3 regions of the Arthrobacter paludis genome follow, and region 1 is predicted to be linked to each of the others. Evidence: riboswitches for the same ligand, from Rfam matches in the RefSeq annotation. Region 1 holds a riboswitch; each other region holds the start of a gene.
What was found. Region 1 has a riboswitch for S-adenosylmethionine ahead of AC1Q5D_RS08280 (bifunctional o-acetylhomoserine/o-acetylserine sulfhydrylase). Riboswitches for the same ligand answer to the same signal wherever they lie in the genome.
Positions count from the first base shown of each region.

Region 2: another riboswitch for S-adenosylmethionine. It lies ahead of AC1Q5D_RS13495 (flavin reductase family protein); the one in region 1 lies ahead of AC1Q5D_RS08280 (bifunctional o-acetylhomoserine/o-acetylserine sulfhydrylase).
Region 3: another riboswitch for S-adenosylmethionine. It lies ahead of AC1Q5D_RS16800 (OsmC family protein); the one in region 1 lies ahead of AC1Q5D_RS08280 (bifunctional o-acetylhomoserine/o-acetylserine sulfhydrylase).

Region 1 covers NZ_JBXAEW010000008.1:56,534-66,275, reverse strand. Annotated here, with positions in the region: gene AC1Q5D_RS08325 (glycine--tRNA ligase) at 1-383, opposite strand, end outside; gene AC1Q5D_RS08320 (DMT family transporter) at 488-1,432, opposite strand; gene AC1Q5D_RS08315 (RNA-binding S4 domain-containing protein) at 1,505-1,729, shown strand; gene AC1Q5D_RS08310 (alpha/beta hydrolase) at 1,754-2,419, opposite strand; gene AC1Q5D_RS08305 (SGNH/GDSL hydrolase family protein) at 2,496-3,398, shown strand; gene AC1Q5D_RS08300 (class F sortase) at 3,395-3,874, opposite strand; gene AC1Q5D_RS08295 (hypothetical protein) at 3,951-4,259, shown strand; gene AC1Q5D_RS08290 (hypothetical protein) at 4,256-5,347, opposite strand; gene metX (homoserine O-acetyltransferase MetX) at 5,711-6,850, opposite strand; gene AC1Q5D_RS08280 (bifunctional o-acetylhomoserine/o-acetylserine sulfhydrylase) at 6,847-8,190, opposite strand; SAM riboswitch class IV at 8,254-8,369, opposite strand; gene AC1Q5D_RS08275 (VOC family protein) at 8,536-9,183, shown strand; gene AC1Q5D_RS08270 (CPBP family intramembrane glutamic endopeptidase) at 9,242-9,742, opposite strand, start outside.
Region 2 covers NZ_JBXAEW010000015.1:63,303-73,044, forward strand. Annotated here, with positions in the region: gene AC1Q5D_RS13460 (dioxygenase family protein) at 1-25, opposite strand, end outside; gene AC1Q5D_RS13465 (WD40/YVTN/BNR-like repeat-containing protein) at 154-1,290, shown strand; gene AC1Q5D_RS13470 (MoaD/ThiS family protein) at 1,300-1,617, shown strand; gene AC1Q5D_RS13475 (tellurite resistance/C4-dicarboxylate transporter family protein) at 1,662-2,750, shown strand; gene AC1Q5D_RS13480 (GyrI-like domain-containing protein) at 2,878-3,384, shown strand; gene AC1Q5D_RS13485 (class II glutamine amidotransferase) at 3,374-4,231, opposite strand; gene dnaB (replicative DNA helicase) at 4,234-5,610, opposite strand; gene AC1Q5D_RS13495 (flavin reductase family protein) at 6,476-6,982, opposite strand; SAM riboswitch class IV at 7,033-7,147, opposite strand; gene rplI (50S ribosomal protein L9) at 7,302-7,760, opposite strand; gene rpsR (30S ribosomal protein S18) at 7,779-8,018, opposite strand; gene AC1Q5D_RS13510 (single-stranded DNA-binding protein) at 8,084-8,674, opposite strand; gene rpsF (30S ribosomal protein S6) at 8,719-9,024, opposite strand; gene AC1Q5D_RS13520 (M18 family aminopeptidase) at 9,249-9,742, opposite strand, start outside.
Region 3 covers NZ_JBXAEW010000025.1:4,604-14,345, forward strand. Annotated here, with positions in the region: gene AC1Q5D_RS16785 (HNH endonuclease signature motif containing protein) at 1-2,243, shown strand, start outside; gene AC1Q5D_RS16790 (DUF305 domain-containing protein) at 2,365-2,958, opposite strand; gene AC1Q5D_RS16795 (Hsp20/alpha crystallin family protein) at 3,190-3,645, shown strand; gene AC1Q5D_RS16800 (OsmC family protein) at 3,793-4,353, opposite strand; SAM riboswitch class IV at 4,393-4,509, opposite strand; gene AC1Q5D_RS16805 (PucR family transcriptional regulator) at 4,706-5,881, opposite strand; gene AC1Q5D_RS16810 (MFS transporter) at 6,035-7,375, shown strand; gene AC1Q5D_RS16815 (amidohydrolase) at 7,462-9,186, shown strand; gene AC1Q5D_RS16820 (M20 family metallo-hydrolase) at 9,183-9,742, shown strand, end outside.

The sequences.
Region 1 (9,742 bases):
CAGTCCGGACACGGGATCTCGCCCATCCCGTCCTGCGGCGCCCGGCCCTTCTTGGCCTCGAACGCCTCGAGCAGGTGGTCCTGGCGGTGGCGGTGGTGGCACGAGAGGCACTCGACCAGCGGGTCGGTGAACGTGTCCACGTGGCCGGAGGCGGCCCAGACCTGCTTCGGCAGGATGATCGACGAGTCGAGGCCGACCATGTCCTCGCGCCCCCGGACGAAGGTCTGCCACCACTCGCGCTTGATGTTTTCCTTGAGCTCGGTGCCGAGCGGCCCATAGTCCCAGGCGGAGCGGGAGCCTCCGTAGATCTCGCCCGCCTGGAAGACGAATCCGCGCCGCTTGGCGAGCGAGATGACCTGGTCGAGCTTGGACTGGGGCGCCATGTGTGAACTCCAATGGTGGTTAACGAGGCCGCTGGGTGCGGTCCGCCGGGCACGTACGGGCCCAGCCTAACGCGGGGCCATGCGGCACGGGGAATCCCGTCCGGTCAGCGGCGCGCGGGCAGGGCGGCCACGGCGACCGCGGCCAGGGTGAGTGCCGTGCCGGCGATCGTGGCGGGGGTGACCACCGTGCCGGGGGCCGGGACCAGCACATCGAGGGCCAGCGAACCGAGCAGCTGCCCGGCCACCATGCACAGTCCGGAGACCAGGACCCCGAGGCCGCGGACGACGACCGCCCCGACCGCGATGAACAGGCAGCCGAAGATCCCGCCGGTGTAGAGCCACCAGTCCCCCGGCGGCGTCCCGGGACGGGCGCCGAGCAGCAGCTGCGCGCCCCAGACCACGGCCAGGACCGCGAAGCCGGCGGCGAAGTTCACCAGCGTCGCCGTGACCGGGGTGCCGTAGTGGGCGGTCTGGGTGCCGTTCATCGCCTGCTGGAACCCCATGAGCAACCCGGCCGTCGCCGGCAGCAGGATCGGGAGCCACTCCGAGCCGCCCTCGCCCAGGCGCGGGGAGACGGCCCAGGCGACAGCGGCGACCATGAGCGCGGCCCCGCCCATGCGGCGGAGGCTCACGGGCCGCCTTCCTCCCGGCCCGAAGCCGACCCGGTCCACGAGCAGCCCGCTCGCGGTCTGGCCCGCCACGATCGCCACCGTGAACAGGGCGACACCGACCAGGGGGACGGCCGCCGCCTGGCCGAAGACCAGGTAGCCGCCGCCGACTCCGGCCAGCAGGTACCAGCGGGGGAAGTCGCGGCGCCGGAGGCTGGCCGCCATCGCGCGCAGGCCGGCGCGGCCCGCGGGCGCCAGGACGCTGAAGGCGGCGAGCAGCGCAAGCCCGCCGCCGAAGCTGATCGTGGCCGCCGCGAGCGGGTCGCCCAGCCGGGATCCGAGGGCCCCGTTGATCCGGCCCTGCGCGGGCATCAGCAGCCCGGCGGAGACGGCGAGCAGGATCGCGGCGGGCGCCGGAAGCCCCGGGGCGGTGCCTGTCACGCGCACCCCTCCCCTCGCCGCCCGGCCCCGCCCGGAGGTGGCAGCGGGGTCGGGATGCGGGAGGATGGGGGCATGAGCGAACCGACACCCGTGCAGATCCGGGACGAATCGATCCGGCTGGGCCAGCTCCTGAAGCTCGCCGGCCTCGCGGAGGACGGCCTGCAGGCCAAGGAGTTCGTGGAGCACGGGCTGGTGACGGTGAACGGGGACATCGAGACCCGGCGCGGCCGCCAGGTGCGGCCCGGGGACACGGTGGAGGTCAACGGCGAGGCGGTCCGGGTCGAGTCACGCGCATAGCCGTCCGCCCCGGGCGGCACGGTCCTACTCGGCGACGCCCGCGCCGTCGCGCAGGACGTGGTGGTCCAGGAACTCGCGCACGTGGCCGAGCTCGGCCTCGTTGATGCTGTGGGGCAGTCCCGCGTAGAGCATCTTCGTCAGGTCGGCGTGCTCCGTGGCCCACTGGAGCGTGTACTCGATCTTGTCCGGCGTGATGACGGTGTCCTCCTGCCCGCGGCCCCAGAACAGGGGGGTCCTGGCGGACTTGACGGCGTCGTCGTCGAAGAACGGGTGCCCGCCGTCGGGCACGGCGAAGCCGGACAGGCCGACGACGGCGGCGATCTCGTCGGGCCGGTGGCGCAGGACGCTGGTCGCGACGGCCATGCCCATGGAGAAGCCGAGCAGGGTCACGGAGCTGTGGCGCTGCTTGACGGTGTCCAGCCACGCCCAGACGTCCCCGGCCGCCTTGACGACCTTCTCGACGGAGAAGTCGGGCTCGTGCATGAGCGGGAACCACGTGAAGCCGGGGCCCAGCGCGTGCGGGGCGCGCACCGAGGCGAGCGTGAACCCGTCGGGCAGCATCGGGGCCAGCCCGATCAGGTCGCGCTCGTGGGACAGGTAGCCGTGGAAAAGCACCAGCAGCGGGGTGCCGTCGCGCTCCTCTTCGGGGCGCGACCAGACGACGGTGGGGTTCCAAGGGGTTTCAGCCATGGTGGCCATTCTTCCAGAGCGGTGCCGTGCGCGCCCGGCCCGTGACCCGCGACGACGTCCCTGCGACACTGTCCGCGTGGGAAACGTCACCTCGGCCTCCTCGCCGGCGTCCGGCCCCGGACCGGTGGGGCCCCCGCCAGAGACGCCGCACCCGTGGCGGCGGTTCGTCGCGCTCGGCGACTCGTTCACCGAGGGCATCGGCGACCCCGATCCCGGCTCCCCCGGCGGCCACCGTGGCTGGGCGGACCGGGTGGCGGAGGAGCTGGGCCGCCAGTCCCCCGGGTTTTCCTACGCCAACCTGGCCATCCGGGGGCGGCTCCTGCAACGGATCGTCGACGAGCAGGTCGGCCCCGCGTTGGAGCTGCGCCCCGACCTGGTCAGCATCTGCGGCGGCGGCAACGACGTCCTGCGTCCCGGCGGCGACCCCGACTCGCTGGCCGTCCTCATGGACGACGCGGTGGGCCGCCTGGCCTCCGGAGGGGCGACGGTCCTGCTGTTCACTGGCCCCGACATCGGGCGCACCCCGGTGCTGGGCGCCCGTCGCGGTCGGGTGGCCGTCTACAACGAGCACCTGCGCATCGTCGCGGCGCGCCACGGCGCCGTCGTCGCCGACCTCTGGGCCCTGCCCGAGCTGCACCAGCCAGCCATGTGGGCGGAGGACCGCCTGCACTTCTCGCCGCTGGGGCACCACACGATCGCCCTCATGGTGCTGGACACCCTCAACGTGCCGCACCGGCTGGAGCCGCTCGAGGTGGCCCCGCCGGAGCCGACAACCTGGCGGCAGGCCCGGCGCGAGGACCTCGTCTGGGCGCGGACCCACCTGGCCCCCTGGGTCATCCGCGGCATCCGCCACCAGTCCACCGGCGACGGCATCACGCCGAAGCGCCCGCTGGCGGAGCCGCTGGAGACCGGTACCGTCGGGGCGGGGCACCCCGACGCGCAGGACGGCGCCGAGGGCCCCGGCCCGGGTGGGGGCTAGCCCGTCCGATCGGCCCAGACGACCCAGTTGCCCAGGTAGTGCCCCGACTGGAACGGGGTGCTGGCATCGCACGTGAACAGCCGCAGCCGGGGCGCGCTGCCTCCCGGGCGCCAGATGCTTCGGGCCAGGGCGCTGTGCTCCACGTCGGTCGCTTCCGCCTTGTCCACCGGCTCCGAGCGCACGACCCTGAAGCGCGCCGTCTCGCCCGAGTCGTAGGACACTTCCACCGTGTCCCCCGCGCGCAACAGGTGCAATTCGTAGAAGTGGTCCGGCACCACGCGCCCCGCCCCGTCGAGCTTGCTCACGTGCGCCGCGACGATGGACGGTCCCGGCGCCCCCGGGACGCGCTCCGCCCACCCCGCCTCGGCATACCAGCCGGCGGCCCCATACGGAGGCACCAGCTCCCCGCGGGGATTCGTCCCCGTCGGCACGAGCGGGGCCGAGAACAGCGTCCGGCCCCCCTGGTGGGCCGTCACGCGCACCGGCTTTCCGCGCGGAACGGCCCAACCGCTCCCCCCGCCGGCCGAGGTCCGGCCCGCAGCGGAGCCCACGGTGGCGGACGCCGACGCCGGGGGACGCGGCGCCGTGGCCGAGGGGGCCGCGGACGACGCCGGGGCGGGCACAGACGACGAGGCGAACCGGCCCGTCGGCGTCGGCCGCCCCGGCGGGGACGCCGTCGATCCAGGCGCCGGGGCGGCGGCCTGGGCCGGTGGTGCCGTCAGGACCGGCGGCACGGCGGACGCCTCGGGGCCGCCCCGCGGCGGACCGCCGAGGACGGCACCGGAGGCCCCCAGCAGGAGGCCGGCCGCCACCAGCACCGCCGTCGCCGGTGTGGCGGAGCGCATCGCACCCGCCCGCTAGTCGTCGGCTCCGGAGCGCCGCGTCCTGGCGGTGTTGGCGACCGCCGCGGCCCCGAGCAGCCCGAGCCCGCCCAGCGTCGCCGCGAGTGTCCACGCGGACGAGGCCGTGCTGGACGCCGACGTCAACTCCCCGCCGTCCGTGTGCACGATGCCGGGGACCGGGAAGCCGCCTGTCGTCCCTCCGCCGGTGGGCCCGCCGCCCGGACCCGCGACGCCACCCACGGGCTGCCCGCTCGGCGAGTCCGATGGCGTGGGGTTGGGGGTCGGGTCGGGGCTGGGCGGAACCGGTTGCGTTCCCCCGGCTGGGCTGGGCGATGGAGACGCGGTGGGCGTGGGCGTGGGCTCCTGCGGCTCCTTGGTCTGCGTCGGCGTGGGCGTCGGCGTCGGCTCCTGCGGCTCCTTGGTCTGCGTCGGCGTCGGCGTCGGCGTGGGCGTCGGCGTCGGCTCCTGCGGCTCCTTGGTCTGCGTCGGCGTCGGCGTCGGCGTGGGCTCCTCCGTCTTCGTCGGCGTCGGCGTCGGCGTCGGCGTGGGCTCCTCCGTCTTCGTCGGCGTCGGCGTCGGCGTGGGCTCCTCGCTCTTCGTCGGCGTCGGCTCCGGCTCCTCGCTCTTCGTCGGCGTCACGCTGGCGCTCCCGGACGGTTCCCCGCCCGTCTCCGTCGGTTCCGGGTCCTCCGTCTCCGGGGGCGCGCTCGACGGCGCGGGCCCCTGGCAGAGGATGACGTGGCTGATCTCCTTGTCATTCGACGCGCCGTACGAATTCCCGGCGACGATGTCGCTGGAGTAGACGGTGTTCTCGCCGTCGCCCGAGCCGGCCTTGACCACGACGCCCAACCAGACGTGGCCGGGGCTGGGGGCGCCGATGGTGTAGCTGGTGGCGCCCGGAGCGAAGCCCTCGACCTTGGTGCAGCTGCCGCCGAAATAGGCCTCCCAGTAGGCGGTGCCGTTCGTCTGGTCGCCGGAGTTGTCGGCGGTCACGCCTGTCGGCGGCGAGGCAGGCACGATGGCCTGCAGGGCATAGGCGGTGGAGCCGCCCACCGCGAGTGTGGCCGCGGCCGTCACGGCGGCGGCGGACCAACGGATGTTCGTCATGATGATCCCCAAGTGATTCGGTTGTGTGCCGAACCGCCGCAATCCCCACGATGCGGCGCCCCAAATTCGGCGGGGCGCCCCCCACGGGCGCCTTGCCGGGAAACCTACCAGCGGGTTGGTCCGTTGCAAGGGGCGAAGGACCATGCGCGTCAAGGCCTCACAGCGGGTGGATTATGTTGCACTGCGGCGGGGAATCCGGGAAGCGTCGAGGGCCGTGATGACGGCCTTTTGGCGGTCAGGGGGACCGCGGGGGCGCCACCAGCGCGCACTGGACTGCACTGTGCGCGCGCAGGCGGCGGGTGGAGGGCGCGCTTGGCCGGGCCCGTCTCCCCAGGGGGCCGGACAGCGCGGAGGGACGGCGCCTCAGGCGAAGATGGTCTCCCGCAGGACGCCGTCCAGCTGCTGGATGTCCGTCAGGAACCCGTCGTGGCCGAGGGGCGAGGAAATGTACTGCACGCCCGGCGCGCCGGGCAGGAGGGAAGCGAGCCGCTCGGACTGCTCCGGCCAGTAGAGCCGGTCGCTGTCGACGGCGGCCACCATGAACTCGACGCCCGCGAGCCCCGCCAGGGCCGCCTCGACGCCGCCCCGCCCGCGGCCGACGTCGTGTCCGACGAGTGCGTCGTTCAGGACGAGGTACGCATTGGCGTCGAACCGCCCCACCAGCTTGTCCGCCTGGTGGTCGAGGTAGCTTTCGATCTGGAACCGCCCGCGGTCCCGCGTGGCCGATCCGTACGGGTCCTCCGCGCCCTGCGCCCGGTTGCCGAACCTCAGGTCCAGCTCGGGCTCGGCGCGGTAGGTGATGTGCGCGATGCGCCGGGCCAGGGCCAGGCCAGCGTCCGGGAATCCGCCGTCCGCGTAGTAGTCCCCGCCCCGGAATCCGGGATCGAGGCGGATGGCCGCGGACTGGGCCTGGCCGAACGCGATTTGCTCCGCGCTGGCCGCGGCCGTCGCCGCGATGACCAGGCAGTGCCTGACCCGCTCCGGGTGGCAGGCCGCCCATTCCAGGGCGCGGGCCCCGCCCATGGAACCGCCGAGCACCGCGTGCCAGGCGCCGATCCCAAGCGCGTCGGCGAGCCGCGCCTCGAGGCGCACGGAGTCGCGGATGGTCGTGAAAGGAAAGCGCGAGCCCCACGGGTTCCCGTTCGGGTCCGGGGACGCGGGTCCGGTGGTGCCGTAGCAGCCGCCGAGCATGGCCGGCGCGACCACGAAGAAGCGCTCGGTGTCGACCGTCAGGCCCGGGCCGACGAACCCGTCCCACCAGCCGGGCTCGTCGCCTTCACCGCGGGCGACGTGGGTGTCGCCGGTGAGGGCGTGCAGCAGCAGGACGGCATTGGAGGCGTCCTCGTTCAGCGTGCCCCAGGTCTCGAACCCGATGTCGACGGCGGGCAGCCGGCCCCCCGTCTCGAAGTCGAACGGCCCGGTGTGCAGGCGCCGCAGGACGCCGTCGGGTGCGGTCCCGACGGCGCCCCGCGTCACCTGCGGAGTGTCCACGTTGGTGCTCACCGCACCGCCTGCGCCGAGGCCGTCGGGTGCGCGCCGGCGGACGCGAAACCGGACTCCAGGTCGGCGATGATGTCGTCGATGTGCTCGATCCCGACGGCCAGGCGGACGAGGCCCGGCTTGACGCCGGCGGCGAGCCGCTCCTCCTCGCTGAGCTGGGCGTGCGTCGTGGACGCCGGGTGGATGGCCAGGGAGCGCACGTCGCCGAGGTTGGCGACGTGGGAGTGCAGCGACAGCCCGTCGATGAAGGCCTGCCCGGCGTCCTTGCCCCCGGCGATCTCGAACGCGACGATCGCGCCGATGCCCTTCGGCCCGTACTTGCGGCCGCGCTCGTACCAGGGGCTCGAGGGCAGGCCGGCGAAGGCCACCGACTCGACCTGGGGGTGGGCCTCGAGGAACTCGGCGACACGCTGGGCGTTGGCGGCGTGGCGCTCCACGCGCAGGCTCAGGGTCTCGAGCCCCTGGGCGATCAGGAAGGCGTTGAGGGGCGCGACGGCGGAGCCCAGGTCGCGGAGCAGCTGCACGCGGGCCTTGAGGATGTACGCGAGGTTGGCCCCGAGGATGCCGTTGGCGCCGAGGTCACGGGCGTAGACGAGCCCGTTGTAGGACTCGTCCGGCGTGTTGAACCCGGGGAACCGCTCGGGGTCGGCCGCGAAGTCGAAGTTGCCGGAGTCCACGATGGCCCCCGCGATGGCCGTGCCGTGGCCCCCGAGGTACTTGGTGGCCGAGTGCACGACGATGTCGGCGCCCCATTCGATCGGCCGGACCAGGTACGGGGTGGCGAGCGTGTTGTCCACGATCAGCGGCAGCCCGGCCGCGTGCGCCACGCCGGCCACGCCCTCGATGTCGAGGACGTCCTGGCGGGGGTTGGAGACGACCTCGCCGAACAGGGCCTTCGTGTTCGGGCGGATCGCCGCCCTCCAGCCCTCGAGGTCGTCGGGGTCGGCGACGAACGTCGTCTCGACGCCGAGCTTGGCCAGCGTGTGCTTGAGCAGGTTCTGCGTGCCGCCGTACAGGCTCGGACTGGCCACGATGTGGTCCCCGGCCTGGGCGAGGTTGAGGATCGCGAACGTCGTCGCCGCCTGGCCCGAGGCCAGCAGCAGGGCCCCGATGCCGCCCTCGAGGTCGGCGATGCGGGTCTCGACGGCCTCCTGCGTGGGGTTGCCGATCCGCGTGTAGATCGGCTCCAGCTCCTGCAGGGCGAACCGGGCGGCCGCGCTCTCCGCGCTGGGGAACACGAACGAGGTGGTCTGGTAGATCGGCAGGGCCCGGGCCCCCGTCGCCGGGTCGGGCGCCTGGCCGGCGTGGATCTGGCGGGTCTCGAAGTTCCAGTTCTGGGACATGGTCTCCCCTTCTCGTCGGGGCCGCCTCCACGCCACGCACGCCAGCGGCCTGCGTGCGGGATCGACCCGCGCTTGTCCGTTGCCTTGTGGCAACGGACCTGGTCCTCACCCGGGGCACCCCACCGCGAGTGGAGGGTTGCCGGCCAGCAAACCGGGGTTTGACGCTGGCGCTCATGACCGTCCCCCAAGTCTCCGGCACCCGGGGCCGCCGCGGCAAGCCGCCCCGTCGCAATGTGACGCACCGCCCTCCGGGCCCTACACCGTCGGGTCCGCGATCGCCGCATTGTTGCGCCGGTTAGGCCACCCTAAGTCGAGACGCACTTCACAAGGTGACATCATGAATCCATGAGGTTGGACCATGTTTCTTACGCCTGCGGACCCGACGGACTGACGGCCACGGCCGAGCGGGTCGCCAAGACCCTGGGGCTCGAGTCCGTCAAGGGCGGGGTCCACCCGCGCTTCGGGACCCGGAACGTCATCTTTCCGTTGAAGAACCGCCAGTACCTGGAGGTGGTGGAGGTCCTCGACCACCCGGCCAGCGACAAGGCGCCGTTCGGCCAGGCCGTGCGCGCCCGCTCGGAGATGGGCGGGGGCTGGATGGGCTGGTGCGTCGCCGTGGACGACCTCGCCCCGTTCGAGGAGCGGCTGGGCCGCAAGTCGGTGCCCGGCAACCGCAAGTTCCCCGACGGGCAGGAGCTCACCTGGCAGCAGATCGGCATCAAGGGCCTCATCGCGGACCCGCAGGTGCCCTACATGCTCCGCTGGGACGAGGGCACCGAGGCCCTGCACCCCTCCAACGCCATCCCGGACCCGCAGGGCCGGATCTCGAAGGTGTGCATCGCCGGCTCCCGCGACCGGGTCCGCGAGTGGCTGGGCCAGCCGGACCGCTCCCCCGTCGGCGACGACGTCGAGGTCGAATGGCAGGCACCCAACGGCATCCCGGGCATCCTCTCCGTGACGTTCGAGACCCCCACGGGCCCCATCACGCTGTAGCCCCAGGCCGCGCAGTGCTCGACGGCGGTCCCGCGGTGCGGGGCCGCCGTCGCCGCGTCTAGGCCCCGATGCCGATGGCCGCCCCGAAGAGGGCGTACCCGACGAACCCGGCCGCGTCGAGCAGCGCGTGGGCGACGACCAGGGGCATGACGCGGCCCGTGCGCACGTGGAACCACGCGAACACGACGCCCATCGCGACGTTGCCCAGGAACGGGCCGAAGCCCTGGTAGACGTGGTAGGAGCCGCGCAGCAGCGCGCTCGCCGCGATGAACGCGCCGGTGCCCCACCCGAGCGCGGCCAGCCGGTCGCGCAGGAAGCCGACGACGATGGTCTCCTCGAGGATCCCGTGGCGGACCGCCGAGAGCAGCAGGACGGGAACCGTCCACCAATAGGGGTCCAGTGCCGCGGGCACGATCGCCGTCGTCACACCCGCCGCCCGGCCCGCCGCGTACACGCCGAGCGTGCCCACGCCGATCACGGCGAAGAGCAGCAGCCCCCAGGCCGCGTCCCGGCCCGGCCGGCGCAGGTCGAAGCCCATGGCGCGGAACCCGTTGCGGCC
Region 2 (9,742 bases), on a different contig from region 1:
GGGGGCGTTCGGTGGTCTGAGTCATGGCACCAGCCTAACCGCTTTTACTTGAAACTTCAATACTCTTGGGCGCGCTGCGGATCTACCCGCAGGATACCCGCGGCGTGGCCCTTGTCACAGGGTCGCGGCGGTGGTGCACTAGTGGCCATGACCATGGACCCCGCGACCGCGGCGGCCACCGCCAGCGGCGCATCCCTTTCCACCGGCACCACCGTCCTGGCCATCGGCACCAAGAAGGGCCTGTGGCTGGCCACCAGTACGGACCGGGAGCACTGGGAGCTCACGGATCCGCACTACTTCAACATCGAATGCTCCGCCGTCGCCGTCGATACGCGCGGCGGCTCGACACGCCTGCTGGCCGGGTTGCTCGACTGGCACTGGGGCCCGACCATCGTCTACTCGGACGACGGCGGCGCCACGTGGTCGGAGCCCGAGGCGGGCGCGGTCAGGTTCCCGGCCGACACGGACACCGCGCTGGAGCGCGTCTGGCACCTCAAGCCCGACGGCGCGGACCGGCCGGGCGTCGTCTGGGCCGGCTGCGAACCGTACTCGGTCTTCAAGTCCACGGACGGCGGGCGGCACTTCGAACTCAACCGCCCACTTTGGGACCACCCGCACCGGCAGCAGTGGAACCCGGGGGGCGGCGGCCCGACGGCGCACACGATCCTGCCGCATGCGACGGACCCCGATACCGTCCACGTCGCCATCAGCGCCGGGGGCGTCTACCGCACACGCGACGGCGGGGCGAGCTGGGAGGCCGTGAACCGGGGCATCGCCGCCGGGTTCCTGCCGGACCAGGAGCCCGAGTTCGGCCAGTGCGTGCACCGCATCGCGGCCGACGCGGGCGATCCCGAGCGGCTCTACGCCCAGAACCACGGCGGGGTCTACCGCTCCGACGACGGCGGGGACCACTGGCAAAGCATCGCCGAGGGCCTCCCGGCGGACTTCGGGTTCGTCATGCTGGCCCATCCGACGGTCCCCGGGACGGTTTGGACCATCCCCCTGCAGGGCGACTACAGCCGGGCCGCCGTCACCGGCCGGCTCTCCGTGTGGCGGACGGACGACGCCGGCGGGTCCTGGACGGAGATCCACACCGGCCTGCCCGACACGGACTTCAACGCGGTGCTCCGGGACGCCGCCGCGGTCGACGACCACGGAGACGACCCGGGCATCTACTTCGGAACCCGCGGCGGGTCCGTCTACGCGAGCCTGCCCGGCGGCTCGGGCTTCACGCAGGTCGCCGAGCGGCTGCCGGACGTGCTGAGCGTGCGGGCCGCCGTCGTCCCCTAGGAGGAGGGCATGGGAACGGTCGTGCTTGAGTTGCCCGCGGTCCTGGCCCCGGCCGCCGCGGGGCGCCGGCGTTTCGAGGTGTCGCTGGGCGGCGACGACGGCGGCGCCGGCCCGCGGGCCGCCCAGGCGACCGTCGGCGCCGTCTTGGATGCCGTGTGCGCGCCGCACCCCGTGCTGGCCCGTCGCATCCGCGACGAAACGGGCGCCGTGCGCCGCTACGTGAACGTGTTCCTCGGGGAGGAGAACATCAGGGACCTGCAGGGCCAGCTGACGCCGGTCGACGACGGCGCCCGCGTCATGGTCATCCAGTCCATCGCCGGGGGCTGAAGCGGCGATAGCCTAGGGAGGCACCGACCCCGGGAGGACCGCCCATGACCGCCAGCGCCGGACGCCGCCGGCCCGCCGGGCGGCTGGCCCACCACGCGGGACGCCTGGACGCCGCGGCGGCGGGCCAGCCGCCCGCCGCGTTCGCCTTCGTCATGGCCACCGGGATCCTCTCCACCGGGCTCGGCCTCGTGGGCCGGGACACGGCGTCGTGGGTCCTGTTCTGGATCGCCGTCGCCGCGGGCGCGGTCCTGACCGCGGGGCTGGTGTGGCGGGCCCTGTTGCACCGCGGCAGGCTCGCCTCCGATGTGGCGGCCCCGGAGCGCATGTTCGGCTTCTTCACCATCGTCGCGGCCGCGAACGTGCTCGCCCTGCACTACGACCTGGCCGGCAATCCCGAATCCGGGCGGCTGCTGGCGGCCGTCGCGGGAGGCGTGTGGGTGGTGCTGACGTACCTGCTGCCGGCGAGCCTGCTGCTGCGCGAGAGGGACCACCCGGTGCTCCACGATGCCAACGGCAGCTGGTTCCTCTGGGTCGTCGCGACCCAGTCCATGGCGACCGCCCTCGCCGTCGTCGGCCGGACCACGCACACCCAGTTCGTCGCGGCCGCGGCCATCGGGATGTGGGGCGTCGGCGTGATGCTGTACCTGATCGTCGGCACCGTGGTGACCCTGCGGATGTTGACCGTTCCGAACCGGCCGGAGAACCTCAGCCCGACGTATTGGATCTTCATGGGTGCCACCGCGATCACGGTGCTCGCCGGGAGCCAGCTGCTCACCCTGCCCGCGGAGTTCCCGTCCGTCGTCTCGACCCGGTCCTTCGTCGCCGGGGCGAGCTTCGTCCTCTGGGCTGTGGGGATGTGGTGGATCCCCCTCCTGGTCGTCTTCGGCATCTGGCGGCACCTGGTCCGCCGGTACCCGCTGCGCTACGAGACCGGCCTGTGGAGCATCGTCTTCCCGCTGGGCATGCTCTCGGCGGCGACCATCTTCTTCGGGCGCCACGAGGGGATCGGCGTCATGGTGCGCACGGGCGAGGTCGGCGTGTGGATCGCTGCGGCCGCCTGGGTCGCCGCTGCCGCGCTGATGCTGCAGGCGTGGGTCCGGTGGTTGCGGCGGGGGCGGACCCTGGCCGGCTGAGCCCGCCGGGACGCGCCCCGGCAGGCCGCCTCCACCGGCACCGCCGGACCGGGCCTCCCTTTCCGCGTCCGACCGGCCGTCGTACAGTGGCACGCACAGGGATCGGCCCACCACCGAGGAGCAGGCCATGACCAAGGCGCACTTCGAACCGCGCCGCGAGCCGGCGGTCATCCACGTGGCCCAGGCGCGCACCGCCGTCGTCCGGGCCACGGACATGTCCTGGGGAGAGATGCGCGGGTTCTACGACCGGGCCTTCGCCGCGATCTCCCGCGTCCTCGACGCCGAGGGGCTGAGCCCGGTGGGCCCGGCCTTCGCCCTCCACCACCGCCTGCCCGATGACACGGCCGACCTGGAGATCGGCTTCGCGGTGGACCACCGCCTCTCCGGGGAGCACCCCGCCGGGGACGGCCTCGTCGTCGTCCCGTCGGTCCTGCCCGAGGGGGCGGTCGCCATGGTCAGCCACCTCGGGCCCTACGACGGGCTGCCCGGCGCCTGGCAGTCGCTGGTGGACTGGGCCGCGCGCAGCGGCCACGAGGCGGGGCTTCCGCTGTGGGAGGTCTACGTCACGGAACCCGGCCCCGATGCGGACCCGGAGTCGATGCGCACGGACCTGTTCCTCCGGGTCAAGGACTAGGGGCCGGCCCGCCGTCGGCCGCCACGTGGTGGACGTCGCCGGCCGCCATCGGGCGCGCCGGCGGTCCGGCGAGCACCCGTTGCCGCGTGACCGCCAGGTCGGGGCCCACGTGCACCAGCGTTCCCGGCTCGATCTCCTCCCAGGGCAGTGCGGGCCCGATGCGCTCGCTGGCGATGACGACGCCGGCGTGCCCGGCCAGCGTCCCGGCCCGGACGCGCATTCCCTCGCTGGTCGTCGCCTCGGGGACCGCGTCGCCCGCGGACTGGCGCAGGAGGAACAGGCTCTCGGTGTCCGGGTAGCGGAACGCCCACAGGTCCGTCGCCGTGGCGAGGAGGAAGTTCAGCGACCGGACGGGCAGCTGCTCCGCAACCCAGCCGACGGCCGCCCGGATTCCGGCGGCCGTGTCGCCCGCGGCGCGGATCTCGCGCGTGACCAGAGCGAACAGGCGCTCGGAGTCGGTGCCGCCGCGCACCAGTCCCAGGTCTGGACCCAGGTGCCCTTCGAGCCGCTCCAGGTCGCCGACCGTCCCGTTGTGGGCGAAGATCCTGCCCTCCAGCTCGAAGGGGTGCGTGTCCTCGACGGCGCGCCGCCCGGCCGTGGCGTGCCGGACGTGGGCGACGAACGTCGTCGACCAGCGCTCGCGGCCGGCCCGCGCGAAGCCCAGGTCCTCGTAGGCGGCGATCGGGCGCTTCTCCACCCTGGGCGTCCCGTCCTCCCGGAACGTGCCGAGGCCGGTGCCGTCGGGGTGGGACCGGGACTGCGCGAGCAGGCCGTCCGGCGCCTCGAGCAGCCAGAACGTGGCGCGGACCCGCGCGTCCCCGGCGGCGAGCCCGAGCAGCCGGCACATGGCTAGAAGCCGCCGCCGTCGGTCGCCATGTTGTTGAACCGCGAATAGTGGCCCTGGAACGCGACGACGATGGTCTTCGTCGGGCCGTTGCGGTGCTTGGCGACGATCACGTCGGCTTCGCCGGCGCGCGGCGATTCCTTGTCGTAGACGTCGTCGCGGTGCAGCAGGATGACCATGTCGGCGTCCTGCTCGATCGAGCCGGACTCGCGCAGGTCGGAGACCATCGGCTTCTTGTCGGTGCGCTGTTCGGACCCGCGGTTCAGCTGCGAGAGCGCGACGACGGGGACCTGGAGCTCCTTGGCCAGCAGCTTCAGGGCGCGGGAGAACTCGGAGACCTCCTGCTGGCGGGACTCGACCCGCTTGCCGGAGCTCATCAGCTGCAGGTAGTCCAGGACCACGAGCTTGAGGTCGTGCTTCTGCTTCAGGCGGCGGCACTTCGCCCGGATCTCCATCAGGGACATGTTGGGCGAGTCGTCGATGTAGAGGGGCGCGTCGTTGAGCCGGCCCATCGTGGTAGCGATCTTCCCCCACTGCTCGTCCTTGACCGTGCCCTTGCGGAGGTCCTGGAGGCCGATGCTCGCCTCCGCCGAGAGCAGGCGCATGGCGATCTCGTTCCGGCCCATCTCGAGGGAGAAGAACACCGTCGTCTGGTTGTGCTTGATCGCCGCCGAGCGGGCCCAGTCGAGTGCGAAGGTCGACTTGCCCATGGCCGGACGGGCCGCGATGACGATCATCTGGCCGCCCTGCAGGCCCTGGGTGAGCTCGTCGAACTCGTAGAAGCCGGTCGGGACCCCGATCATGCCCTCGCCGCGGCTGCCCGCCGACTCGATCTCGTCGACCGTGCCCTCGATGATGTCCCGGAGGGGCACGTAGTCCTCCGCCGTGCGGCGCTCGGCGACCTTGAAGATCTCGGCCTGCGCGTCGTTGACGATGGCGTCGACCTCGCCGTCCTGCGAGTAGCCCATCTGCACGATCTTCGTCCCGGCCTCGACCAGGCGGCGCAGCACGGCGCGCTCGCGGACGATTTCCGCGTAGAAGCCGGCGTTCGCGGCCGTCGGGACGGACTGGATCAGCGTGTGCAGGTAGGCCGGCCCGCCCACGCGGGTGATTTCGCCGCGCTTGGTCAGCAGGTCGGAGACCGTCACGGCGTCCGCGGGCTCGCCGCGGCCGTAGAGGTCGATGATGGCTTCGAAGATCGACTCGTGCGCCGGCCGGTAGAAGTCGACCCCCCGCAGCGCCTCGACGCAGTCGGCGATGGCGTCCTTCGACAGCATCATGCCGCCGAGCACGCTTTGCTCGGCGACGAGGTCCTGCGGGGGCGTGCGCCCGAAGTCCGACTCCCTGGCGCTGGCCCCCGATTCCGTCTGCGTCAGCGACACCGTATCCCCTTCCCGCTGAGCCGGCGGCCGCGTCGCGGCCGCACCGGCACCCCACCAGTATCCCAGCCGGCACCGCCGGCGGGCGGTCCGGTGCCCCGGCCGTGGATTCGGCGGGCCTGTGGATAGTGGGGGAACCCCGCAACCATAGGCCCGCCCCCGGGGATCGCCAAGCGAGTTATCCACAGGAGGTGTGGATGAGCTGTGGGCATTACGGCGTGTTGTGTGCACAGCTTGGGGAAGAACCTGTGGATTGAGAACTATTTTTCGAGATAATCGCCGTTTGACTAGGCGTTTCTTGTTTCCACTGTTGTGGATTGGAACTCTATGGGTGTCGGGCGTGGCGCGGATGGTCCGTGGAAAACCCGTCGAATCCGGTCTAGTCCAGCGGTTTATCCACGGCCCCACCGCGGTTTTCCACAAGCGCGGGTCCACGTGGCGGGGAGGGCGGGTCCTCCGGCGGCCCGCCGCCGGCGTTCGGATGCGGAGCGTGTGGCCGTGGTCCCGCCCGCGTCGGGGACCGGGCATCCGCCTGCGCCCCGGCATACATTCCGCAGGCGCGGGCCCAAGACCCGTCCCGGGGCCGCCGATCCCCCGGGCGATCGATGCGGCCGTGGCCAACGGCACCGGACGCGCGGACGCCGAGGCGTCGCTGCGGCGCATCGGGGACCCGACGGGCGCACCCCGGTGACGTGGGGGCAGGGCAGCGTCGGCTCCGGGCGCTGCCGGTTCCCGGACGCGACCACGCGCGCCGGCGAGATGTGCGCGGTGGGCTTCTCCCCCGTGCGGGGAACCCGGCTCTCGTCGGCGTGCTCCAAGGGCCGGAGGCGGCCCTCCACGGGGGGTTGGCCCGGAGGCCTCGACGAACCTAGACCAGGGCGTCGCGGCGCAGCGTGTGGAACCCGGAGTCGTGGAAGACCAGCGGCGCCTCGGCGCCGTCGAGGGTGGAATGCCCGTGGACGCGCAGCAGCACCACCGTGTGGTCGCCGGCGGGGACCTCGTTCTCGACGGAGCAGTCCAGCCACAGCGAGGCGTCCTGCAGGAAGAGCGCGCCCTCGTCCGTGGAATCGAGCTTGAGGCCGGCGAAGCGGTCGCCGTCCCGGGAGGCGATCTGGCGGCACACGCCGTCGTGCTGCTCGGAGAGGATCGAGACCCCGATGCGCCCCGCCTGGCGGACGAGCGGCCACGTGCGGGACGTGTTCTGGACCGCGAACATCACCAGCGGCGGCTCGAGGGAGACCCCCACGGTGAAGGAGGACGCGACGATGCCCTGCGGCTCCCCGTCCACGATCGCGCAGAGCGCGGCGATGCCGGAGGGGTAGCGGGCGAACGAGCTGCGGAGGGCCAACGGGCTGAGGTCCTGGGAGAGCGGCATGGTGCGTCCTTCGCGTTGGGCACACCGCGTACCACCAAAGCGGACCGCGGGTGCGGTACTTGCCGTCCGGGGGCTCCCGGAGGCCGAATCGTCACCTGGAGCACCCCACTACCGGTAGAGGGTTGCCGGCCAACCAGCCAGGGCTTGTCGTTGGCTCTCTTGATTCGTTCTCCACGCTACGGGCCCCCACAGGGGCCGTCAAAGGGGGCCCGCAACATTTCGCAAGACGCGAGGGGGCCCCGCCTGGACAGGCGGGGCCCCCTCGGGGTGGCCCGGACCGCCGGAGGCGGTGGGCCGTGCGGCGCGGCGGCCGCGGTGGTTACTTCTTCTTCGCGGCGACGACCTGCAGGTCGACCGTGGCGGAGACGTCCTCGTGCAGGCGCACGGTGGCCTGGTAGTTGCCCAGCGACTTGACGTGCTCGGGCATCTCGACCATGCGCTTGTCGATGGAGCCGAGGCCGGCGGCCTCAACGGCCGCGGCCACGTCGGACTGCTTGACGGTGCCGAACAGGCGGCCGGCCTCGCCGGCCTTGACCTGGATCTTCACCGGCTGCGAGCCGAGCTTGGCCGCCAGCGCCTGCGCGTCCTCGAGGGACGCGACGGCGCGCGCCGCGCGGGCGTTGCGGATGTCCTCGACCTGCTTCTCGCCACCCTTGCTCCAGGTGATGGCGAAGCCGCGCGGCAGGAGGTAGTTGCGGGCGTAGCCGCCCTTCACCTCGACGACGTCGCCGGCGGTGCCGAGTCCGGTCACTTCGTGGGTCAGAATGAGCTTAGCCATGGTGTGTTCCCTCTTTCCTTAGCCGCGGCCAGCGCCGGAGTAGGGCAGCAGGGCAACCTCGCGCGCGTTCTTGATCGCCAGGGCGATCTTGCGCTGCTCCTGGACGGAGACACCCGTGACGCGGCGGGCACGGATCTTGCCGCGGTCCGAGATGAACTTGCGCAGCAGGGTGACGTCCTTGTAGTCGATGACCTTGATGTCAGCGGCCTTCAGGGGGTTGGACTTTGGTTTGGGCTTACGGAGTTCAGCCTTAGCCATCGTGGAGCTCCTCTATGGTTGGAGCCCGCAGACCGGGTCTGCGGGATGGTGGATGTTGGTTGTTTCTAGAAAGGCGGTTCGTCGTCGCCGGAGCTGTTGCCCCAGCCGGCGTTGCTGCCGGCCGACGAGGACCACGGATCGTCCGCGGGCTGGTTCCAGCCGCCGCCCTGGCCGCCCTGGCCGGGGTTGCCCCCGCCGAAGCCGCCGGACTGCTGCTGGCCGCCGAACCCGGCGTTGCCCCCGCCGAAGCCGGAGTTTCCGCCGCCGAACCCGCCGCCGCCACCGCCGGAGCGCTGGGCGCGGGTCACCTTCGCGGACGCGTACCGCAACGACGGGCCGATCTCGTCGACCTCGAGCTCGTTGACGGTGCGGCGCTCGCCTTCCTTGGTTTCGTAGGAACGCGACTTCAGCCGGCCCTGGGCGATGACGCGCATGCCCTTGGTCAGCGTCTCGGCGACGTTCTCCGCGGCCTCGCGCCACACGGAGGAGCGAAGGAACAGCGTTTCGCCGTCCTTCCACTCGTTCGTCTGGCGGTCGAAGGTCCGCGGCGTGGAGGCGATGGTGAAGTTCGCCACCGCCGCGCCCGAGGGCGTGAAGCGGAGCTCGGGATCAGCGGTGAGGTTGCCGATGATCGTGATGACGGTCTCGCCTGCCATGGTGCCTCCTGGCGTCGGTTACTACGGGTGCGGAACCGCGGGAACTACTTCGCGGAAACCTTCTGGTCCTCGGGACGGGTGATCTTGGTGCGCAGGATCGTCTCGTTGAGGTTCAGCTGGCGGTCCAGCTCCGCGGACGTGGCCGGAGTCGCGGTGAAGTTGACGACGGCGTAGATCGCCTCGGACTTCTTCTTGATCTCGTAGGCCAGGCGGCGGCGACCCCAGATGTCGACGTTGTCGATGCTCCCGCCGTCCTTGCGGACGACCTCGAGGAACTTGTTGAGCGTCGGGTCGACGGTACGCTCGTCGACCTCGGGGTCGATCAGCACCATCAGTTCGTAAGCACGCATGTGAACCCACCTCCTTTGGGCTAAGCGGTCACGGTCTTTCCGTAACAGGAGGTTCTGTGCGTTGGCGTTCGCCTTGCCCGGGGCGGGCAAGGCACAAACAGCCTGCACCATCCTACCCGATGGCCCGGCACCACCCTAAACGGGCGAGACGCCCCTCACCGGGCCCCGGGCGGGGCCCTGTGGACGGCCGCGGGACCCGGTGGAGGGGACGACGCCGGCGCCGGCTACGCGCGGAAGAACTCGGCGGCGATCCGGGCCAGCCGCAGCGGGTCCTCCACGGCGCACATCTCCCGCGCGGAGTGCATCGAGAGCAGCGCGATGCCCACGTCCACGGTGCGGATGCCCAGGCGCGTCGCCGTCAGCGGCCCGATCGTCGACCCGCAGGGGACGGTGTTGTTGGAGACGAACTCCTGGTAGGGGGAGTCGGCGGCCGCGCAGAGGCGGGCCCACAGGGCGGCGCCGTGGGCGTCGGTGGCGTAGCGCTGGTTGGCGTTGATCTTCAGCAGCGGGCCAGCCCCGGCCAGCGGGCGGTTGGCCGGGTCGTGCCGCTCGGGGTAGTTCGGGTGCACCGCGTGCCCTGCGTCCGCGGAGAGGCAGACGGAGTCGGCGTAGGCGCGGGCGCGGTCCGCGGCGTCGGCGCCGAGGGAGGCGGACACGCGCTCCAGGACCTCCTGCAGGAACGGGCCGGACGCGCCGGAGCGGGTGGCGGATCCGATCT
Region 3 (9,742 bases), on a different contig from region 1:
CGCCCGAGCGGGCCGGATTTGCCGATGGGCGGCTCTGGATTGCCCCGGATGCCGAGCTCTCCCTGGCCGAAGCAGAGGCCGTCGCCATGGCGCTGGAGGCCCGGCGGCGGTGCCTCGAGTCCGATACCCACGTCGCCTTGGCCGCGGCGGCCAAGGCCATGGGGCTCGAACACCAGCGCGAGATCAGCGACCTGGCCGAACGCTCCAGCGGAAAGGCGGCGGATGCCGACGCCACGGCGCGGCTTCGCTGCGAGCTCGGCGCCCCCACGCCCGCCTGGGGCGGCTGGCTCAAGACGTCGTTGGCATTCACGCTCGCCCAGGCGCTCCACCTCTCGGAGCGGACCATGCAAATCCGCATCGTCGAGGCTCTGGACCTGGAGCAGGAGCATCCCCAGGTCCTCGCCGCGCTCTCCGAGGGGTCGATCTCGGGTCTGCATGCCCGCACCATCGTGGAGGCGTGTCAGGAAGTCCAGCCCGAACCCCTGGAGCCCCCGGGGCCCGACGTCGACGAGGCCACTCGCGAGGGTTACCTGCGATCCGTGGCCGGGGAACTCGCCCAGAACGGGCTGCGCCGCGCCTGGCTCGAGGGCGAACTGCTCCAGAGGGCGCCGACCACCAATCCCGCGACCCTGGGGCGGACGGCCAAGTCCCTCAGGCAAAAGCTCGGCCCCGGTCCCGCCAAGGAGCGCGTCCGGCGTCACCGGGCCGACCGCGCCGTCGTGGTCTCCCCCGGCGAGGAGGGCATGGCCGAACTCTTCGCGAAGATCCCCGCCGAGTACGGCGTCGCCGTGGCGGACCGCCTGTCCAACATCGCGGCGGAACTCAAGAGCCAGCCCGGGGAAACCCGCACCATGACGCAACTCCGCGCCGACGTCCTCGTGGAGCTTGTCCTCGGAACCGAGGAAGCCTCCGCATGGGAGAACATCCGCGCGGAAGTCATGGTCCTCCTGCCGCACACCTGCCTTCCCACCGCGACCAGAACGGACTCCGCCGCCGAGACCGGTGCCGCGACGGCCGTCGGCGCCGCGAGGGGAGAGAGCGCCGCGAGGGGAGAGGGCGCCGCGAGGGAAGCCGGAGCCGGAGCCGAGCCCGTCTGCGCTTTCGAGGGAGCTGTCGGGGCCCCGTCCGACCGCGGCGCCGACGGGGCCCGACGCGACCGTGCCGACACCGACAGCGCCGACAGCGAAGGCCAGTCTGAGATTCTGGCCCGTCCCGGAGTCGAGGGCCGGGACGAGCTGCACCCCGAGGGGGATGACCAGCCTGCTGACGAAGGCGCGTCGGGTGTTACGGAGCCCGCCGCGTTGTCGTCCGGCTCGTCATGGGCGGCGCTGCCGCAGGGGGCGGCGGGCGGTGTCGCTGGTGCGGGGACCGCTGTGGAAACCGAGGTCCTTCGGCGAGAGGTCGCGGGCGGCGATGCAGAGCATGGGCTGGACCCCGGGGAACCGGCCGCTGCCGATACCCGGGCGGGCTCTGCCGGCGGGGCGCATCTCGTCGGATACGGACCCCTCGACACGGATACCGCCCTCGCGCTGGCCGCCTCCGCCGCGACCTGGGACCGCCTCTATACCGGGCCCGATGGGCGCACCATCGTCGCGATGGCCGCCCGGAAGTACCGGCCGGCCGACCGGGAGCGCCGGGCCATCCGTGCCGCACTGTGCACCGGGTCTCCCGCGCCGCCCCCGGGGGGTTGCCCAGCGGCCGTCGACTGGCGAGGTCTGTTCACGCCGCCGTCGGCTCTGGCCCGTCCCAACTATGGAAGGGCCCGCTACCGACCCAGCCGCGCGCAGCAGCGGGTCCTGAAGGCCCGGCAACCCACCTGCAGCGTCGGCGGCTGCAACATGCCGGCCCGCGAGAACGACCATGCCATCGAGTGGGCCGCGGGAGGGGAGACCAGCCTGGACAATCTCCACCCCGACTGCGCCCGCCACCATGCACTGGACACCGCCGGACTCATGCGCTCCACGCCGCTCGGCGGCGGCGCCATCGAGTTCACCACCGTCACGGGCCGGCGCCACATCACCGCGCCGGAGATCCCTTGGGCCATTCACGGGCCACCGCCTCCGCGCGAACCAGCCCCGGCTGCGGAGTCCCCACGGGCCATCCCCGTCGATCCCCACTCGGAAAAGGTCTGGGCCTACGGCCTCGAAGACCTCCGCCGGGGTGTCGCCGCGAGGGAGGCCGCTGCCGCTTCGCCGGTCAAGCCACACGAGGGACCATCGGACGACGACGTCCCGCCGTTCTGAACGCGGAGCCCGCCGCCGATCAGCCATGGCATCCGCCCCGGACGGAGCGACCCCGGACGGAGCGACCCCGGGCGGAGCGTCCCGGGGGCGGAGCGTCCCGGGCGCACGCGCCGGCGGGCGCTCAGTACCGGGAGAGTAGTTGCTCCATCTGGGCGATCTCCTCGCGGTGGTGGTCGACCATCTGCCGGGCCAGCCCGACGGCCTGGTCGTTGAACCCATCGCTCACCTGCTGCTGGGCCATCGCGACGGCACCCTGGTGGTGCTCGATCATTCCGGCGAGGTAGATCCGTTCGGCCTCGCCGGCCGGGGCGTCGCGGAGCCGGTCCATCTCCTCGTCGGAGAGCAGGCCCTCCATGGAGCGCTGAAGCCCGTCGGTCGCCTGCTGCGGGGAGGTCGATTCGCCCTGGGCCTTCAGCCACGCGCCCAGTTGCTCGGCCTGGCTGGAGTGGTTGGCGCCGACCTGCCGGGCCACGTCCTCCACGTCGTCGTCGATCCCCGGCTTGGCGAGGAGGATGTCGGTCATTTCGATGCCCTGCTCGCGGTGCGGGAGCATCGTCTGCGCGAAGAGTGCGTCCTCCGGGCTGTGGTCCGTGGCGCTGTCGATGGCCTCCGTTGCTGCGGCGGGGGCGGGCTCGGGGGACGGGGCGGAACAACCGGCCAGCGCCAACGCGAGTGCGGCGGCTGCGGCCGGAAGGGCGGCGGAAAGCTTCGGCATGGGTTCCTTCGACGGGGGCGGGGATGTTCCCTCACCCCCCGTGGGAACGCCCCACAGACTATCCGTCCACCGACCGCGCATCCGCGTTCACCCACGGCGTGGCGAAGATCTGGCACTCACATCAGGAGAGTGCTAATCTCATAACAGTTGAGTCGGAGAGACTCAACTCTAGGGACGCCCTAGGAAGACCACGACAAGGCACCCCGGTGCCGCGAAAGGGAGTTGATCGCAATGGCCACCATGTTCGACCCGTTCCGCGAGCTCGACCGCGTTGCGGGCGCCCTCCTCGAGGGGCGCAGCGCCCTGCGGGAGATGCCGATGGACCTGTTCCGCCAAGGGGACCACTACGTCCTCAGCGCCGACCTGCCCGGCATCGATCCGGACTCCGTCGACATCGACGTCGACGGCCAGCTCCTGACCATCCGGGCCGAGCGCACGCTCAACGCCGACGAGGACGTCCAGTGGATCACCCGGGAGCGCCGCGGAGGCAGCTTCGTGCGGCAGCTGAGCCTGGGCCAGGGCCTGGACACTGAGAACATCGCGGCCCACTACGACCGCGGCGTGCTCAGCGTGACCATCCCGGTCCAGGAAACTGCCAAGCCCCGCAAGATCGCCGTCCAGGCCGGCACCCCGGCCGAGACGATCGAGGGCAAGACCGGCGGCCGGCAGCGCTCCGTCGAGGCGTAGCCCCGCCTCCGGGCGCGGGCGCGCGCCCGCAAGCGGCGCCCGCCCGCGCCCGGGCCCTCACGCGCAGCGGCCCCCGCCCGAGCCCTCACGCGCAGCGGCGCCGGGACACCACCCAACGTGGCGTCCCGGCGCCGCCGGCGTTCCGGGTCAGGCCTTGGCGACCTCCACGGAGACGGGTACCGGGTTGCGGAACAGGTCCAGCACCGGGCAGTGCTCGTCGACGGTCCGCTGCAGTTCCTCGTAGCGCTCCCGGGGCTCGGGTCCGGTCAGGGTGACCTTGAGCCGGACGTCCGAGAAGCCGGGGCGGACGCCGTCGGCCGTGCCGAACAGGCCGCGGACGTCCAGGTCGCCCTCGGCGTCGATCGCGATGTCCTCGACGCGGATGCCCAGCTGGTGCGCGTACAGCCGGTAGACCACGACCTGGCAGGAGATGAGCGCGGCCAGCGCAGCCTCCACGGGGCTCGTGCCCTCGTCGTCGCCGGCCAGGGCCGCCGGCTCGTCGATCGTGAACTCGTGCCGGCCGGCCGTGATCCGGGTCGCGACCGAGCCGATTCCCTCTCCACGCGCCCGGAACACGAGGTCGGCGTTCCCCGGGTCCTGCCCGATGCGCTCGAACCAGTTGCGGCCCGCGGCCTCGAGCCGTTCGGCGCGGACCGTGGCCTCCTCGAGGTCGATGTCGAAGTCCGGGGTGATGGCGGTTTCGGTCATAGGTGTGCCTTTCGCTCTCCACGCGCCGCGTCCCCTGCGGCGCCGTACTTACGCGCGCCGGGCTGGCGCGCGTCGAATCGTCACCTGGGGCACCCCGCTACAGCCTGAGGGTTGCCGCCCCGCCGGCCAGGGCCTTCGCGGCAGGGACTCTTGATTCAGGGCCGATTGTGCCCTGTTTCACAATGTCGCGGCAACCGGAGGCGTCGCTGGGAGTCACGTGGGGCGCCACCGGCGCCATAGGGTGTGCGGGGGCGGACGACGGCGGCGCGCCTGAGGCGCCGGTCCGCCCGGCGACGCGCTTGGGGCGCCGGTCCGCCCACCGGCCTGCTGCGCGCTGTCCCGTCGCCCGCGCCTACGCCCAGACGATCACGAGGCGGGCGGCCTCCCTCGGCACGGTCGGATCGATGCCCGTCAGGTCGGCGAAGCGGCGCAGGCGGTTCATGAGGGTGTTCCGGTGGCAGAACACGCGCCGGCAGGCCTCGGCGACGCTTCCCGTCTCGAGGTAGGCGCGGACGGCCTCGACCAGCCGCGTGTGCTCGGCGGGTCCGCAGCCGGCAAGTGCCGAGTCGACCGGTGCGCCGAGGGGCACGCCCGCCTCAGCCAGCCGGAGCCGCGCGATCCGGGGCCACGCGTCGTCCAGCGTCGCGGCCCGCCCATCCACGGGATCGGCCAGGCCGGCCAATTCGCGCGCCAGCCGCGCCGCGGGCCAGATGCCGGCGAGCCCGTCGACCGATTCGACCAGGCCGCAGGACAGGGCCCGGACCCGCTCGGTGGTCTCGGCCGCCGCGGAGCCCGGCCGGCCCGGGGCCCAGAGGACCGTGAGGCCGTCCGCGGACGGGTGGGCCATCATGAGGACTCCCCGGCGCTCCGCCTGGGCGGCCGCGATCCGCAATCCCGAGGCCGCGTCACCGAGTGCGACGGCGACGCAGAGCGGCGTCCCGGCATCGATGCCGAGCCCCTCGGCGATCGCCTCGAGCTGGGCGGGGGTCGCCGCGGTCGGACCGAGTAGGGCCGCCAGGTGCGCCTGGCGGGCGGAGCTCTCCTCCAGTGCCATCCGCTGGCTCTCGCGCAGGTAGACCGCCTGCGTCAAGGCTGCGTACTCGTCGACGATCCGCCACACCGAGTCCGCCTGCCGCACCAGGAGCGGCGCGTCGCCGGGCCCGGCCTGACCGCGCAGCCGGTCCCACAGCACCGTGAAGTCCTGGCGGATGGCCGTCATCAGCGACGCGACCGGGATCCCTGCCCTGGCCCGCGACACCCCGACCTCCAGGGCGATGTCCTGCTGCTCCGCCTCGAGGGCCACCCGGTCGGCCCCCGGCCGCAGCCCCGCGATCAGGGCCTCGAACGACGCGGTGCCGGTCCGGCGGATCTCGCGGGCCGGAAGCGGACCGCCGCGGTAGTCCTCGAGCTCGAGGACCCGGGCGAGGAACGCGTCCGTCAACTCCTCCGCGTCCAGGCCGTCGAGCAGTTCGTTCCAGCGCCGGGCGTCGGAATCCGACAGTCCGGCTGCTTCAGGGGTCTCCAACACGGCCTCCGCGGGCAAAAATTGGGCATTTGCACACGCCAGTCTACGGAACCGGATGTGATTGGCGACACAAGAACGCGTGGGTCCAGGGCATGCTGGGTGGTGGCCGGGGCCGACCCGGCCGGCATCACCCACCACGCGTCCCGCGGAGGAGACATGGCCACCACCACCAACGCCGTTCCGGCCCACCATCTCGAGGCCGGGGCCACCCGGCAGATCTCGGAAGAGGAGGCGCGGAAGGTCACCCTCGGCGCCCTGCTCGGTACCGCCATGGAGTGGTACGACTTCTTCCTGTTCAGCGCGGCGGCCGCGCTGGTCTTCAACGTCCAATACTTCGCCAACGAGAACGCGACGGCGGCCGCCCTGGCCTCCTTCGCCACGTTCGGCGTCGGCCTCGTGGCCCGTCCCCTGGGCGGCATGTTCTTCGGGGCCCTCGGCGACCGGATCGGCCGCCGCCGCGTCCTGATGATCACGATCGTGGGCATCGGCCTCGTCACCGGGCTGATCGGCCTGCTCCCCACCTACGCGGCCATCGGCATCGCTGCCCCGGTCCTGCTCGTGCTGCTGCGCGTCCTGCAGGGCCTGTTCGTCGGCGGCGAATGGTCGGGCGCGATGACGATCGTCGTCGAGAACGCGCCGTTGGCCAAGCGGGCCCGCTACGCCGCCATCCCGCAGATCGGCTCGCCCATCGGCACGATCCTTTCCTCGGGCGGGTTCTTCCTGATGACCCTGTTCTTCTCGCAGGAGAGCTTCAACTCCTTCGGCTGGCGCATCCCCTTCCTGGCCGCGATCCCCATGCTGCTCGTCGCCCTCTACATCCGCAGCCGCCTCGAGGAGTCCCCGGTCTTCCAGGAGCTCATGGAGCACGACGCCGTCGAGAAGGCCCCGATCCGGACCACGCTTGCCCAGTCCTGGCTGCAGATCATCGTCGGCATGGCCGCCGCCCTGCTCGGCGTCGGGGGCTTCTACCTGGTCACGGCGTTCGTCGTCTGGTACGGCGTGAACGTGCTCGGCTACGACCCCTCGCTCATGCTGCTCGGCGGCATGATCGCCGCCGTCGTCGAGATCCCCGTCCTCATCGCCGGCGGGCGCCTCGGCGAGCGCTTCGGCGCCAGCCGGGTCATCCTGTGGGGCGGCGTGCTCTCCGCCGTCGCCACCCTGCCCGCCTTCTGGCTGATCACCAGCGGCAGCGGTCCCCTGGTCGTCGCCGGCATGGTCCTGGCCGTGGCCACCCTGTCTTTCCCGTACGCCGCCTCGGGCACCGTGCTGACCGGGCTGTTCCCGGCCGCGACCCGGTACACCGGCGTCGGCTTCGCCCAGAACACCGCGGGCATGCTCTCCGGCTTCGTGCCTCTGGCCGCCACGGGCGCCGTCGCGGCCGCCGGCAGCCACTGGTGGCCCGCCGCCGCGATGCTCGTGTTCCTGAGCCTGTTCACCGCCGTGGCCGGGGCCGTCGCGCCGCGCCTCAGCGTCGACCTTCCCGGGTTCAAGCACTAGCCCAGCACGGCCGCATGGACGACGGCGGCGGCCGCCCCGCCGCCGTCGTCCCGCACCACCGCTCCATCCCTGCCGCAAGGAACACCATGAGACTCGACCTGCTGGTCACCAACGCCGACATCGTCACCCTCGACCCCTCTCGCCCCCGGGCCCGCACCCTGGGCGTCTTCGCCGGCCGGATCGCGGGCTTCGACGAGGAGGTCGCCGGCCTGGCCGCCGAAGCCGTGCTCGACGCGGGCGGCGCCGCCGTCGTCCCCGGCTTCATCGACGCCCACTGCCACACCGCGTGGTGGGGCCTGGGGCTGGAGGCCGTGGACCTGTCCACGGCGCGCGGGCTCGAGGACGTCTACGCCCGCGTCGAGGCCGAGGCCCGGCGGCTGGACGCGCTGCCCGGCGGCGCCCCCGACCGCTGGATCCAAGGGACCGGCTTCAACCACAAGCACCACGGCGGCGCGTTCCCGGACATCGACCGCCTCGACGCGGCCAGCGGCGGCCGCGCCCTGTACCTGCGCCACACCTCGGGGCACTGCTCCATCACCAACACGGAGACACTGCGCCGCGCGGGCGCGCTCGACCCCGGCTTCACGGACCCGACCGGCGGCGCCGTCGTCCGCGACGCGGCCGGCCGGCCCACCGGGCTCGTCGAGGAGGCGGCCCAGCAACTCGTCCAGTCGATGCTGCTGCCGTACCCGGCCGAGCGGATCGCCGACGCGCTCGACGCCGCGACCCGCCGCTACGCCGCCGCCGGGATTACCGGGTTCACGGAGGCCGGCGTCGGGGGCGGCTGGATCGGCCACAGCCCGGCCGAGCTCGCCGCCTACCAGCTCGCCCGGGACACCGGGCGCCTCCACGCGCGCGCCCAGCTTATGCCCGCCCTCGACGCGTTGCGGCCGCTCGCGGCGGACCCCGAGGACTTCCGCGGCACCGGAGCCGGGCGCGGGCTGGACCTGGGCATCCGCGCCGGCTTCGGGGACGACTGGCTCTCCCTCGGCCCGGTCAAGGTCTTCATGGACGGCTCGCTCCTCGGCGCCACCGCCGCGATGACGGAGGACTTCTGCGGGCACCCGCACAACCACGGCTACCTGCTGGACACGCCGGAGGCCTACCGCGGGCGCGTCGACGCCGCGTACCGCGCCGGCTGGCCCGTGGCCCTGCACGCCATCGGCGACGCCGCCATCGACCTCGCGATCGAGATCATCGGCGGGTGCCAGCGCACCTACGGCAGCAACGGCCTGCCCAACCGGATCGAGCACTTCGGCATCGCCCGGCCCGACCAGGTCGCAGCCGTCGCCGCGGCCGGGATCGCCGTCACGCCGCAGGCCTCGTTCATCGGCCCGCTCGGGGACCAGTTCGCCGAACTCGTCGGGCCGGAGCGCGAGTCGTGGCTCTACCGGGGCCGCTCGCTGGTCGATGCCGGGATCCGCCCCGCCGGCTCCTCCGACCTCCCCGTGGCCGACAACGACGTCCTGCGCGCCATGGCCTCCAGCGTCGACCGCCGCACCGAGGCCGGCCGCATCCTCGGCGGGCCGGGGGAGGGGCTGACCCCGGAGGAGGCCCTGCGCAGCTACACCGAGTGGTCCGCGATCGCGACCGGCACCCTCGGCACGCGCGGCACCCTGTCCCGCGGCAAGCTCGCCGACTTCACCGTCCTGTCCGGCAACCCCCTCGACGCCCCCGACATCGCGGCCCTCACCGTGCTGGCCACGGCCGTCGGGGGCCGGTTCACCCACGACGCCCTGGGGGCCGGCGGCCCCCGCCACGCCCCGAGGACCGGCCGTCCCCTCGACACCACCCTGGAGGTCCCCGCATGAGCACCCACCCCGTCCCGGCCGCCGCCGTCGTCCCCGGAACCGACGCCCAGCGCGACGCGTTTCTGGCCGACTTCCGTTCGATGTCCACGCTCGGCGCCACGCCGGGCGGCGGCGTCGACCGGCAGGCCGGCACCGTCGCCGACGGGCAGACCCGCCACTGGTTCCGCGGGCTCGTCGAGGGCCACGGGTTCGAGGTCCGCTACGACGAGGTCGGCAACCAGTTCGCGCTGCTCGAGCTAGTCCCCGGGGCGCCCTACGTCGCCGTCGGCTCGCACCTGGACTCCCAGCCGCTCGGCGGGCGGTTCGACGGCGCCTACGGCGTCCTCGCGGGCGCGCACGCCGCCATCAGGCTCGCGCAGCGGGTGGCCGACGGCGGGGCCGCCCCGGCGTTCAACATCGCGGTCGTCAACTGGTTCAACGAGGAGGGGTGCCGGTTCAAGCCGTCCATGATGGGCAGCTCCGTCTTCACGGGCAAGCTCCCGGCCGCGCAGGTCCTCGAGACGACGGACCCGCACGGGACCACCGTCCGCGAGGCGCTCGAGTCGATCGGCACCAT